One region of the Neobacillus sp. D3-1R genome, then DNA from elsewhere that is predicted to be linked to it. Evidence: riboswitches for the same ligand, from Rfam matches in the RefSeq annotation. Region 1 holds a riboswitch; each other region holds the start of a gene.
What was found. Region 1 has a riboswitch for lysine ahead of ACSBPO_RS16905 (aspartate kinase). Riboswitches for the same ligand answer to the same signal wherever they lie in the genome.
Positions count from the first base shown of each region.

Region 1 (3,133 bases):
GGATTTTACTGATCGTGACGTTTTTGGTTATGCAGTGGATAAGGGTTGGATGTGTGTTCAAGTATTTTTTGTAAGACAAGGTAAATTAATAGAGCGTGATATTTCTCTTTTCCCTATTTATAATGAGCCAGAAGAAGAAATCTTAACGTTCCTTGGGCAGTTTTATACAAAGGCTAATCATTTTAAGCCAAAAGAAATATTGATTCCCCATTCTATTGATTCTGCCATAGTAGAAGAACTTTTGGAGGTTAAGGTGATACAACCCCAAAAAGGGCAGAAAAAAGAACTAGTTAAATTAGCTGAAAAGAACGCAACCATTGCACTAAAAGAAAAGTTTTCTTTAATTGAAAAGGATGAGGACCGAACCATTAAGGCTGTTGAGAACTTAGGAGCAGCAATGGGGATTTATACTCCGCATCGAATTGAAGCCTTTGATAACTCGAATATTCAAGGGACAAATCCAGTATCAGCAATGATTGTGTTTATAGATGGTAAGCCTGAAAAGAAAGAATATCGGAAATACAAAATCAAGTCAGTTGAGGGACCGGACGATTATGAATCCATGAGAGAGGTAGTGCGTCGCAGGTATACTCGTGTACTCCAAGAAAACTTACCACTCCCAGATTTAATTATTGTGGATGGTGGGAAGGGGCATATAGAGGCTGTTCGAGATATTCTTGAAAACGAATTAGGCTTAGATATCCCATTAGCTGGCCTTGCAAAAGATGATAAGCATCGCACTTCACAGCTTTTATTCGGAAATCCACTGGAAATGGTTCCCTTAGGAAGAACGAGTCAAGAATTTTACTTGTTACAAAGAATACAAGATGAGGTTCACCGTTTTGCCATTACCTTTCATAGACAGATTCGTGGAAAAGGAGCTTTCCAATCTCTACTTGATGAAATCGAAGGGATTGGAGAAAAACGTAAAAAAGCGCTACTTAAGCATTTCGGGTCTTTGAAGAAAATGAAGGAAGCAAAGTTAAAGGATTTCACCTCTATTGGAATACCTGCAAATGTGGCAGACTTACTATTGAAAAAGTTGCAAGAATAAGGTTGTCGTCAAAAAATACATGTGCTATAATTAGTGAAAATTTAATAACAATCACTTTTAATTTTAATAGTGAAGGTAGAGGTGCGAGCCTTAAGAGTAAAAGTTCGGAGAAGATAGAGCTTCTGTGAAGGACTTTGAAAGGAATGTTCGCCGAAGTAAAGAAAGTCTCTTTTCTTTCTTTGCTGGTCCTGCGTTTAAGAAATGTAGGATTGTCAAGATGTGTTATCTTGGAGAGCTATCTCACATTGTGGTACGTATTTATATTTACGTTTACTAAAGCAATGAGAGACGACCTCTTATTGCTTTTTTTATTGTTTTTTTAGGAAATACTAATGTAAATGCTAATTAATGTAAACCATTGAAAGAAGGGGAAATTGTGGGCTTAATTGTTCAAAAGTTCGGGGGAACCTCTGTTGGCAGTGCAGAAAGAATTAAAAATGTTGCTGCCCGCGTATTAGAAGAAAAAAATAACGGAAATGATGTTGTGGTAGTTGTTTCAGCCATGGGAAAAACGACTGATCAATTGGTCACTTTAGCTAAAGAATTATCATCTAATCCGTCAAAAAGAGAAATGGATATGCTTCTATCGACAGGGGAACAAGTAACGATTTCCTTATTATCGATGGCGCTGGCTGAAATAGGAATCTCTGCTGTTTCCTATACGGGGTGGCAGGCTGGAATAATGACTGAAGATGTTCATAGTAATGCTCGTATTACCAACATCGATACAAAAGCCATCGAAAAAAAACTAACTGAAGGGAAAGTAGTCGTGGTTGCAGGTTTCCAAGGAGTAACCGATTCAGGGGAAATCACGACATTAGGCCGTGGTGGATCCGATACAACAGCAGTAGCTCTTGCAGCTGCTTTAAAGGCTGATAAATGTGATATCTATACAGATGTGACAGGCGTTTTTACTACGGATCCTCGCTATGTTAAAGATGCTCGAAAACTATTATCGGTTAGCTATGATGAAATGTTAGAGTTAGCCAACTTAGGGGCAGGGGTCCTGCACCCAAGAGCGGTTGAATTCGCGAAAAATTATCATATCCCATTAGAGGTGCGTTCTAGTATGGAAAGAGAATCTGGAACGATCATTGAGGAGGAAGTTAGCATGGAACAAAACTTAGTTGTCCGTGGTGTGGCATTTGAAGATGAAATAACAAGAGTAACTGTCATTGGATTAGCTAATTCATTAACAAGTCTTTCTACTATTTTTACAACATTAGCAAGCCATCATATTAATGTCGATATCATTATTCAAAGTACAACTGGATTTGACACAACGAATTTGTCCTTTTCTATTAAAACAGAAGATTTGGAAGAAACTCTACACGTTTTAGAAAACAATAAAGAAACGCTTCAATTTGAACGAATCGAAAGTGAAGTTGATTTAGCAAAGGTGTCAATTGTTGGATCTGGAATGATTTCTAATCCTGGAGTAGCTGCAGAAATGTTTGAAGCACTTGCGAAAAATAATATCCAAGTTAAAATGGTTAGTACTTCTGAAATTAAGGTTTCAACCGTTGTGGAAGAGAAGAGTATGCTAGCAGCTGTGCAAGTTTTACACGATACATTTGAGTTGGCTGGAAACAAAGTAAAAGCATAATAAGAAAGAAAAAGGTGTCCCATTAAAGGGACACCTTTTTATCTTTGATTTTAATATTTTGGGTTGCTTCATTATTCATGGATTCGATCTTTTTTATCCCATCTGACTATAATTTCAACCAATCCAACTTTTTTATGAATTTGCTCATAGGCCTCAGCAAGCATCTCAGTCTGTAACTCTATTTGCTGTGCTAAAAATCCTGTTTCAAGCTTAAAGTGTGAATCTTTATTTTGTTGTAAACGATGAATAATAAGTGGACTAGTAAGTGTAAAAGAAATTTCATTGGATGCTTCCCTTTTTATTGCTAACTCGCCCCACCCAGCTCTTTCGAAGAATTGAATGATATCGGATAAGGAGTCTAGGGGATATGAACGGGCTAGGCGTTTGCCAGACCAATATAAAATATCCGGAGCATCTTTACCAAGTATATTAGTTAATAGTTCTTCTCGAACTAGTTCGTATCCAAATGAAGG
Region 1 covers NZ_CP197471.1:3,282,446-3,285,578, reverse strand. The annotation lists gene uvrC (excinuclease ABC subunit UvrC) at 1-1,054, shown strand, start outside; lysine riboswitch at 1,123-1,300, shown strand; gene ACSBPO_RS16905 (aspartate kinase) at 1,431-2,660, shown strand; gene ACSBPO_RS16900 (YslB family protein) at 2,732-3,133, opposite strand, start outside.

Region 2 (3,133 bases), 1.1 Mb from region 1:
GCAGAAAGGACACCATGTGAGCTATCCTCTTCATCACATTCTGCTAGTAGTACCAGATTTCCATCCAGTTCATCAGGATGCTCAGAATAATATTTTAATAGATAAAGATGACTAGCAACGCCACTCTTCATATCAAGGACACCACGGCCAAATAACCAGTCTCCTGAGTTTAACTGCTCTTTAGCAGAAGCAGGCAATTCTTCACTTTTAAGTGCTTCCATCAGTTCATCTGGATAGCATGCCTTATCTTTTAATTGAGTAAAATCATCAATTCCAACAGTATCGATATGCCCCATTAAAATAACCGTTCTTTTGCTAGTTCCTTTTGTCCCTTTTACAAAAGCAAGGACATTGTATCTTTCAAAATCATCGTTTATCGTTTGGGAAACGGTGACGTAAGAAGGATTTTTTGAGAAGTATGGGAAAGAAGAAATCATCTTATGTAAGGAATCGGCAATAACCTTTTCGCCCTCTGTGTTAACAATACTCTCAATGTTAACAAGTTGATTCGTAAAAGCGAGTACTTCTTCACGACAGTTCAACATACATTTAGCCCCCATTTTCTGAGAATTGGTATTGTACAAAATGTATATCATGGATGAAATAAACGTCAAGGATTTTATTTTTATAATAAACTGTAAATTTTTACTATTGTAATATATCAAATACTGTGTATATAATTTGTATATTGTTACAAAAATGTGAATAAAAATCCTCATCTTGCAAGCATTAGATGGGGTAGAGGTCGCGATTTATAAGAGTATCCTATTTGAGATGAAGTGAAATCTATGAAAATAGGAAAAAGGATAAATCGCCGAAGCTGCTGAATCTCACTGTTTCAGAAAGCTGGGGCTGCACTCGAAAAGGGGCAGAACTGTCACAATTCTTTTGAATTGTGGAGAACTATCTTCACCAATGCTTATAGAACGAGGGTGTATAGGACACCGTCATACCCAGAAGGGGACGGTGTTTTTTTATTTTTAAACGTTTTTTAAATTTTGAAAAAAGGGGACAGTACAACGATGAAAAAACTTACGATTATCTTGATTTCAGCATTGCTAGTCATTTTATCTGCTTGTGGTGCAAAGGGAAGCAACGGTTCAGGAAAAGAAGAGAATGGTCTGCAATTAGTAAAGGAAGGTTCTTTAACATTCTCGATGACGGGTATGTACCCGCCATTAAATTTTAAAAAAGATGGAAAATTAACTGGTTTTGATGTGGAAATTGGAACAGAAATTGCGAAGAGAATTGGTCTTGAAGCAAACCCTGTAACTAACCCGTGGGAAACGATCATTCAAGGTTTAAAAGCGAAAAAATATGATGCAATCATAGGAAGTATGACTGCTACACCAGAGCGTGATAAGCAAGTTGACTTTACAAATCCTTACTATCTGTCAGGTGCACAGATCTTTATTGCAGAAGATAACACCGATATCCAATCAAAAGAGGATTTAAAAGGTAAAAAAATTGGTGTGATTCAAGCTAGTACTTGGAAGGATATGGCCGATGAATTATCGGATGATGTAAAAGGGTATCCAACTGACGTAAATGCTCTACAGGATTTAGCGTTAGGCCGTTTAGATGCGGTAATCACAGATAAAATTGTTGGTGTAAACGCAATGAATGAAAAGGGCCTTAAGATTAAAGCAGTTGGTGAATTATTAAATGAAGACCGCGTAAGTGTCGCTGTAAATGAAGGTAACAAAGAGTTGGCAGATAAAATTAACGAAGCAATTCAATCCATGATTGATGATGGAACATATGAAAAAATTAGTATGAAATGGTTCAATACCAATGTTATGGAGAAATAATGGAACAAATTCCACGCAATCTTAAGGAGGCTTAATCATGAGTTTTTTCCACAATATAATCGGCATCCTAACCGAGCATGGAATAGCCTTCTTACAGGCTTCATGGATGACGATATCGATTACAGCAATCTCACTACTATTTGCAACCATAATAGGGATAATATTTGCAGGTTTTAAAATTTCTTCTATTAAACTATTAAATCGAATAGCGGATATATATATTGGAGTAATTCGTGGGACACCGCTAATCGTTCAAATTATGTTTTTATACTATGGACTAGCTAATTTTGTCACGTTAGATAGTTTTACAGCGGGAGCATTAGCTTTAGGGATTCATACCGGCGCTTATATCGCTGAAATATTTAGAGGAGCCGTCCAATCGATTGATCGCGGTCAGATGGAGGCAGCAAGATCGCTTGGAATGTCTTATTCACTAGCCATGAGACGAATCATTTTTCCACAGGCGCTAAAAAGGGCAGTCCCATCCTTAGCCAATCAGTTTATCATTAGCTTAAAGGATTCCTCGCTGGTAGCTTATATTTCCGTTACAGATTTATATAATACAGCCCTAACGGTGCAAGGTGAAAACTACATGCCGTTTGAAACATACTTTGTCGTTGGACTATATTACCTAATTATTGTTCTCATTTTCACTTGGTTTGCTAACCGTCTTGAGAAAAAATTAGACGTAAGTAAACCGAAGGAGGTTAAAATCGCATGATAACGATAAAAAACCTTTCAAAATCCTTCGGTTCATTACATGTTTTGAAAAATATCGATTTAGAGATAAAGGAAAAAGAAGTAGTCGTTTTAATAGGAGCAAGTGGTTCTGGGAAAAGTACGCTTCTTCGTTGCTTGAACTTTTTAGAGGTAGCAGAGAGTGGAGATATTGTCATAGATGCTGAAAAAATCGATGCTTCTAAGACCAATTTAAATAAGATAAGAGAAAAGGTCGGCATGGTATTTCAGCATTTCAACCTGTTTCCACATAAGACGGTATTAGAGAATATTATGGAAGCACCTATGTTTGTACGGAAAGAAACGAAGGCTGATGTCAGTAAAAAGGCTATGAACCTTTTGAAAAAAGTAGGTTTGGAGGATAAAGCAAACTATTATCCTGATCAGTTATCCGGTGGGCAAAAGCAGCGTGTCGCCATTGCTAGAGCTTTAGCTATGGAACCGAAAGTCATGCTTTTTGATGAGCCTACTTCTGCATTAGACCCAGAATTAGTTGGAGAAGTATTACAGGTTATGAAGGATCTTGCGCGTGAAGGTATGACGATGGTGATCGTGACACATGAAATGGGATTTGCAAGGGAAGT
Region 2 covers NZ_CP197471.1:4,374,784-4,377,916, reverse strand. The annotation lists gene ACSBPO_RS21995 (M20/M25/M40 family metallo-hydrolase) at 1-545, opposite strand, end outside; lysine riboswitch at 732-914, shown strand; gene ACSBPO_RS21990 (ABC transporter substrate-binding protein) at 1,023-1,811, shown strand; gene ACSBPO_RS21985 (amino acid ABC transporter permease) at 1,849-2,532, shown strand; gene ACSBPO_RS21980 (amino acid ABC transporter ATP-binding protein) at 2,529-3,133, shown strand, end outside.
Region 2: another riboswitch for lysine. It lies ahead of ACSBPO_RS21990 (ABC transporter substrate-binding protein); the one in region 1 lies ahead of ACSBPO_RS16905 (aspartate kinase).

Region 3 (3,133 bases), 1.1 Mb from region 1:
ATGTTTCATTTTGGAAAGTGAATTCCTTATTTAATTGGATCATTTCTCTTTCTGAAATTGCAGACTTGTCGAGTGTAAATGCTAGTGGCCAGATGGTCTCAAGCTCTTTTCCTTTTCCTTTTTTATCGTATATGGTTATATTTTTAATTTCTAATTGAATATTTTTCCCCTCAAGGTCTTTTAGTGATTCAAAGGATAAGGCTTCAGCGACTTTATTTTCTTTGCTATCATAATATCTGCTTCCCCAACCAACATTTTTAAGTTTTTTCTTTTGAGCATTTTCATCAATTAGGTTGATGGAACTATCGCCTTCAAAGATATCTAAATAATAATTTTCTAAATCTGTCTTATTGCTTTGGAAGGTTAAGAGGAGTTTCGTTTCTTTATCATCTGTCATGATGTTTTGAAAAAAGACAGTAATATCATGTTCTTGATCATAATAGGTTTGGTTAATAAACTGACCGTGACCTAGATCAATAGCGGCTTTTAAACCTGAATCATCTATATGATCACTGGAAAAGATTTTGTCGTACATTTGTTGAATAGTCGCCAAAGCCGGTGTGAAAGTTAAAGTTGAAATGGAAAGTAAACAAACCGCTGCCGCAACGGCTAATCTTTTATAAATCGTTTTCTTTTTGTTAGGCCCCTTGCGATTCATTATTAACAGTTTTTCTTGATTTCCTCGTTTTTCCGCTGCCTTTATTTTACTTTGTATATCAACCCAGACATCTGGGACTTGTTTTTCAATAGCTTTATTTAGATGTTTTTGTGTTTTTTCTTTTTCCATCTGATTTCCTCCTTAGTCTAATGCTTTGCGAAGTTTTTTCATGGCAGCATTATACTTCCAAAGAACTGTACCCAACGGCATTTCCGTGATTTTAGCAATTTCTCGATGCTTTAGACCTGAGATATCCTTTAAAATGACGATTTGCCTTTCCTCTGTATTCAACAATTCCAAGTATTTTGATAAGACCATTTTGTCGATAGGGTCCTCCGATAAATAATGGATTTGTTCAAAATAGTTTTGATCAAATCCGGTTAATTCCCGATTTTTTTTTCGATAAAGGTCTAATGCTGTGTTTCTTGATACACGAATGAGCCATGCCTTAACATTTTTAATTTCATGATTCTTCAGCTGCTGATAAAGTTTAATATAAACTTCTTGAAGCACGTCTTCAGATAGTTCAAAGTCTCTTAGAATGGAAAGTGCTATCGCAAATACATGTTTCTTATGTTGATCAAATAAAATCTTAAATTCAGCAAGGCTTTCATCATATTGTTCTGATTGGTGTAAAATAGGTTGAGCCATTTTTTTCCTCCCTTCACCTAATAGACGTTTGAATGTTTCTTTTTATTGGAAAAAAGATTAATTTTTTAAATGAATTTCCACTATTTTACCATGCAACCAATTTATATTAATATAGTTAATCAGGTTGACAGATTGATGGGCGTGTTGTAGCCTTATAAATATAATTTAATAGAAACCTCACTTTTTAATAGGTGAGGTAGAGGCGCGATATTTAACAGTCTTTAGTGGAGTTTGAGAAGCTTTGATGCTAAGGAGAAGGAAATGTCGCCGAAGTGAGTAATATTCTCCGTATTACTTGCTGGGTCTGCAGTTAAGAGCTGCAGGACTGTCTCAGTAAACTTTCCTGGTTTATCTGAGTTGTGCTATCTCATTTGAGAAAAGAGAGGAATTTAGGGCAACTATGCATAGTGCGACCTGAGTTTATCTCAGGTCGTTTTTTGTTGTAAAAAAAGCTCAAAAAAATAGGGGGAGAATGAACATGAGAAAGAAAGCATCATTATTTTTAGTATTAATCCTGTCCGCTATGATTCTATTAGCTGGATGTGGGACAAGCAGTCAATCCACTTCTGGGTCAGAAGGAGAAGATACATTTAAGGTAGGTCTTGAAGCTGGATATGCGCCATTTAACTGGACTCAGAAGGATGATTCCAATGGCGGTGTAAAAATAGATGGAGCGGCTGAATACGCTGGTGGTTATGATGTGGAGATTGCTAAAAAAATTGCCGATGGGTTAGGCAAAAAACTAGTGATTGTGAAAACCGAATGGGATGGTCTAGTACCAGCATTAACATCTGGAAAAATTGATGCCATTATTGCAGGGATGTCACCAACAGCAGAACGTAAAGAAACCATTGACTTCTCAGATAACTATTATAAGTCTAATCTAGTGATGGTTGTTAAAAAGGGTGGAAAGTTTGAAAATGCGACATCTATCCAAGATTTCAAAGGTGCAAAGGTAACGGCTCAATTAAATACATTCCACTACTCTGTGATTGATCAAATTGAAGGTGTATCTAAACAGACAGCAATGGATAACTTCCCAGCAATGCGAGTAGCACTTCAATCAGGAATGATTGATGGTTATGTATCAGAGCGTCCGGAAGCAGTTAGTGCCGCATCAGCAAATGAAAACTTCGCAATGGTTGAATTTGAAGATGGATTTAAAACATCAGAGGATGATACAGCTATCGCTGTTGGACTTGAAAAAGGAAGTAAATTAACAGAAAAAATGAATGAAATCTTAAAGGGTATCTCTGAGGAAGAACGTACTCAAATTATGGATACGGCTATCAAGAACCAACCTGCAGCAGAATAATGTTCGAGCAAACCGGCTGTATTCAATTATACAGTCGGTTTTATGATAATGAGGAAAAGGGGGAAGGAAAGATGAGCTTTGAGTGGGTCGTAAAGATTGTATTGGAAAACTGGCCAATGTTCCTACGCGGTGCTGGTATGACACTCTTTATAGCGCTGATTGGGACCATATTTGGGGCAATCATTGGATTATTGGCTGGAGTTATTCGTACGATTCCTGTTCCTGAACGTGGAGCAAAAAAAGTTATTCTTAAAATTATTAATATCATTCTTTCTATTTATATAGAGTTCTTCCGTGGAACACCTATGATTGTTCAGGCGATGGTTATTTATTATGGTTCTGCTTTAGCTTTCAATATCAATATGAATGTTATAGTTGCGGCCCTAATTGTTGTATCGATTAATACGGGGGCTTACATGGCGGAATATGTTCGCGGTGGGATTGTTTCCATTGATAAAGGACAATATGAAGCTGCCCAAGCCATCGGGATGAACCATATTCAAACGATG
Region 3 covers NZ_CP197471.1:4,392,714-4,395,846, reverse strand. The annotation lists gene ACSBPO_RS22080 (DUF4179 domain-containing protein) at 1-787, opposite strand, end outside; gene ACSBPO_RS22075 (RNA polymerase sigma factor) at 800-1,309, opposite strand; lysine riboswitch at 1,499-1,682, shown strand; gene ACSBPO_RS22070 (transporter substrate-binding domain-containing protein) at 1,788-2,624, shown strand; gene ACSBPO_RS22065 (amino acid ABC transporter permease) at 2,696-3,133, shown strand, end outside.
Region 3: another riboswitch for lysine. It lies ahead of ACSBPO_RS22070 (transporter substrate-binding domain-containing protein); the one in region 1 lies ahead of ACSBPO_RS16905 (aspartate kinase).